2 regions of the Paraburkholderia sp. J12 genome follow, and region 2 is predicted to be linked to the other one. Evidence: riboswitches for the same ligand, from Rfam matches in the RefSeq annotation. Region 2 holds a riboswitch; the other holds the start of a gene.

Region 1 (2,197 bases), on a different contig from region 2:
AAGGCGATGGATTCCTGCATGGTGGGCGAGAAGGTGCCGCTCGTGATTTCGCCTTCTCCGTGCGGAGTGAGCACCTTCTGGTGCGCGCGCAGCACGCCGCCCGCCTTGCCGTTTTCCTTCTGCAGGATCAGGCCGACGAAGGTCATGCGCGAGCCGTTCGCCTCCAGCGCGGCGCGGCCGACGAAGTCGCGCGGCTCTTTCAGGTCGACGGTCCAGGCGAGGCCCGCGTCGAGCGGCGAGACGCCTTCGTCCATGTCCTGGCCGTACAGGTTCATGCCGGCTTCGAGGCGCAGCGTGTCGCGCGCGCCAAGGCCGGCGGGCTTCACGCCCTGGCGCTGCAGCGCGTCCCAGAGTTCGCACACGGCTATGGCGGGCACGACCACTTCGAAGCCGTCTTCGCCGGTATAGCCCGTGCGCGCGATCATCAGCTCGCCGAACGGCGTGCTTTCGATCTTCGCGGCGTTGAAGGGCTTGAGGATTTCGGTGCTGCTGCGCGTGGAGGGCGCCACCTGCCAGACCTTCTCGCGGGCGTTCGGGCCCTGCACGGCGACGATCGCAAGATCGCGGCGCGGCGTGATGGTGAGGCCGAAGCCTTCTTCGGCGTTGAGCTTCTCGAGCCAGGCGATGTCTTTGTCGGCCGTGCTGGCGTTGACGACGGTGCGGAACTGATCGTCGGCGAAGTAATAGACGATCAGGTCGTCGATCACGCCGCCTTCGGGGTTGAGCATGCAGGTGTAGAGGGCGCGGCCCGGCGTGGTCAGCTTGGCGACGTTGTTGGCGAGCGCGCGCTGGAAGAAGGCGCGTGCCTTCGGACCGGCGAAATCGACGACGCACATGTGCGAGACGTCGAACATGCCGGCGTCGGTGCGCACGGCGTGGTGCTCGTCGATCTGCGAGCCGTAGTTCACGGGCATGTCCCAGCCGCCGAAATCGACCATGCGGGCGTTGAGCGCACGGTGCGTAGCGTTGAGCGGGGTGTGTTTCAGTTCGGTCATGGGGCGGCCTCGGCACGGTCGAAAACGAAAAGGGCCATGCATGACGCGCCGCAGGCACGATGCCTGTGGACGCTTCTTGCATGGCCCCTCTGTCCTCGGTACCTGAGAGATTGCGCCGGGCGCCGCGGTAGTCGGCACTGGGCGGCGCGCGCCCCTTCGGTGGGCAGTCTGAACGCGGCCTGTCTTGCCGCCGTTCTGCTGCCGCTCTCCAGAGTGCGGACCTCGTTGCGTCTCCGTTCGCCCGCGCGCGATGGCGCGCGGAGCTGGCGGATAGGCGGTCCGGCGCGCACGGTCCTTTTGCCTGAGAGTTTGTGGGTTGCCCCTTCGGCGGTGCCGGGTGCGCGCAGCAAAGCGGCAATCGGCACGCTCTCCCGGCGCGCGCAGCGATTGTGCGCGACGCGCACAGGGCGTGTCAATGCGGAAAATTTTGATCGGGAGGGACAGATGGCGCCCGGGCGCCGGCGGCGTGTCCTGCCGCGGAGGGAGCCGGTGTGAGGACCGCAGCGCAGCGGTCCCCACACCGGAAGCGGGCGCGCAGAGCGCACGCCGCGAAGGGATGACTCAGGGATTGCCCAGGCGTTACTCGCCGATGGCGTGAGCGGCCTGGTCGAGTTCCTGGTTCAGCACGCGTTGCTCGTCGCCGGAGAGACCGCCGCCGTGCTGGGCTGCCATGTTGTGCGCTTCGCCGCGGATTTCGTCGAGGCGGTGATGCAGCGCGCCACCTTGGGGCGGCGGATAGTAGCCCTGGTTCACGTGCACGTCGATGCGGTGGCTCAGGTTATCGATGCGGCCATCCACCTGGTGCAGACGCTCGACGGCGATCTGATGCGGCGTCGGGCCGGGCGGCGGGGGCGGCGGCTGGTTGACGACGCAGGCAGCCAGCGTCGAAACGAGGGCGCTTGCGGCAAGTGTGCGGGCGATGCGAGACATTAAGACTCTCCTTTTGGTCGTTGTCGCTCTTTCTGGCGTTGTCCGAACGCCCAACGTCCGAAGCGCGGCTTCCGATGACCGGCCACGCGCCGCCACATGTAACCGTTTGTAATCATCTTTCATGGATGTCGGAACAATGAAAGGTGTTGCGCGGGACATCGAAATATTTGGCCACGCGATGGGCGGCCTCGCGAAAACAAAAACGGCGCGGGGTCGGTTCGGAAACGCCCGCGCCGTCTGGCTCCCCGGGCCGCCGACGTGCGGCGGCCCGG
Region 2 (2,197 bases):
TACGCGGAAGCGCTCGGCGCCCAGCCGGCTCGTGACGATCTTTGCGCTGTCGTCGAGCAGGCTGACCCATGGCGCCGCGCTTCGGCTGGCTTCGTCGTCGAGGCAGACCGTGATCGAGTAGCCCTTCACGGGATAGACGTTGACGTGGTCGCCCACGTACGCTGCCAATGCGCGGCTGCCCACGCCTGCGCAGATCACGACGCGGTCGAAGTGTTCCGTGTCCTGTTGCCCCTCGCGTTGCGTGCCGACAGCAAGCGTTCCGTCTGCGGACTCGACGATGGCCTGCACGGTCGTGTCGTAGCGAAACTCCACACCAAGACGAGCGCATGCTTGCGCGAGGCCGCGCGTGAACTTGTGGATATCGCCGGTGGAATCCGATTCGGTGAAAAAGCCGCCGTAAAACGGGCCATGCAGCGCCGGTTCGAGCGCACGTATTTCGTCGGGCGTGACCGGCCGCCGTTCGAGGCCGCCCTCGCGCAGCAGCGCGTTTACTTTTGTGGCGGTTTCGAATTCGCGGCGCGTTGCATAGAAGTGCAGAATACCGCGCTTTTCGTGGTCGAAATCGATGCCTTCGCGTTCCGCAATCGAAAAGAGGTGCTCGCGAGCGGCAAGGGCGAGGCGTACGGTTTCGATCGTGTTGTCGCGGTAGTGCGGAATCTGCCGCAGGAACTCGCCGATCCAGCTGTATTTGTGCCAGCCCGGCTTGGGATTCATCAGGAGCGGTGCGTCGCGCCTGAACATCCAGCGCAGCCCTTTGAGCACCGTGGCGCGGCTGTTCCAGACCTCGGCGTTGCTGGCGGAGAGCTGGCCGCCGTTGGCGAACGAGGTTTCCATGGCCGCGTAGCGGTGGCGTTCGAGCACGGTGACGCGGCAACCGCGGCGGGCGAGGGCGTAAGCGGTCGTGACGCCGGTAATGCCGGCGCCAATGATGGCGATTCGTGACATGACATGTCCAGTGGTGTTGAGCATTGCCGGCCGATCTCAACCGGCGCCAATGCCCCATCTGTCCATGTACCTGAGAGTTTCGCGTGCCGACCGGCTGTGGTGGCAGGCTCCCCTTCGGTGGGCGCGTGCAGCGCCGCTCTCCAGATGTTCCCGCTGCACGGTCCTTTTGCCTGAGAGTTTCCGGGGCGGTTGCTCCGTCGGCGTCGTCGCGATGGACGATCTCTCCCGTGCTGCGTCGTAGAACAGCGCAAGACTACCTGTTCAAATCGGCGAGGGCAAGGGGTTTTATTTGAAGGGTAGGGGCTGGCTTCTTTGGCATTTTCTTGTTGTGGTGTCGGCGCAATAGTACGAACGTGTTGGGAGCATCACCGGACGTCGCGAAACCGCCCAGGCACAGTGACGCAAGCAGACTACTCGCTGAGAACGCGCTGTATGAAGCGTGGTCCGTCTGAAGGCAATTTAATGGTAGTCCTCTGTATCGTCTACCTTGGTAATTTCCCATGTGCCATCAATCCGGCGCATGAATACGAGGACGCTCGTTTTGGCATTCGAACCAAACGTGACCGGCACGACCGCAACGTCGCCGAGCATGATTGCCCCATGGGTTGCGATATGCTGGGACCAATCGCGCCCGTCATAGTCCTGTACCTTGAGGAAGTAATCGACACCACCGGGTGGACCCGAGCGTGCGTAATCGTCGCGAAGTCGGCTGACTGTCTTTGCACTTACGAATTGCTCGATAGCCGGCAGATTGAGCGGATATGACTTGTCCGTGTCGTTCGCGATAAACCACGAATAGAAGGCATTTGCGCGCGCTTCGGGTGCATTCGCCGCACCGGTCGCGAGCGCACTGCGCAAAGGCATCGTGAACGATAGCGCAGCGAGTACAAGATAGAGAAAGCGTCTCATGTTGCGCCTCAGTTGTGACGGTAAATCTTGTAGGACGGGCGCGCCTGTCGGTATGCCGGGCCTGGGTAGAGCCCATGCTGTTGCCGGAAATCCGAGACCCAACGCTGGCCATCGTAGATTGCGGCATGTCCGTCAGGGTGCCCCGGCGCGGGTTGAATCACAACCACGTCCCCCGCCTGCGGCGTGGCGTTCGGCACTTCACCGAAGCCCGCATCGGTTAGCGCATGTCCCATGTCCTTTGCGCGGGCAGTGTGGGCAATCGGTTGTCCGCCGTTGTCGATTGCGCGACGAACATACTCCGCACATCGGCCGATACTCGTGAGTCTTGCATGGATACGTGCGT

What was found. A riboswitch is a leader RNA that binds a small molecule or an ion and turns the genes downstream of it on or off. The one in region 2 is predicted to bind glycine.
Region 1: it holds a riboswitch for glycine, as region 2 does, so the genes downstream of both, gcvT (glycine cleavage system aminomethyltransferase GcvT) here and U5760_RS08905 (D-amino acid dehydrogenase) in region 2, are expected to answer to the same signal.

Annotation. Positions count from the first base shown of each region.
Region 1 covers NZ_CAJMZC010000002.1:683,809-686,005, forward strand. The annotation lists gene gcvT (glycine cleavage system aminomethyltransferase GcvT) at 1-995, opposite strand, end outside; glycine riboswitch at 1,075-1,217, opposite strand; glycine riboswitch at 1,276-1,379, opposite strand; gene U5760_RS08095 (hypothetical protein) at 1,575-1,925, opposite strand.
Region 2 covers NZ_CAJMZC010000003.1:43,908-46,104, reverse strand. The annotation lists gene U5760_RS08905 (D-amino acid dehydrogenase) at 1-945, opposite strand, end outside; glycine riboswitch at 1,094-1,183, opposite strand; gene U5760_RS08900 (DUF3828 domain-containing protein) at 1,405-1,854, opposite strand.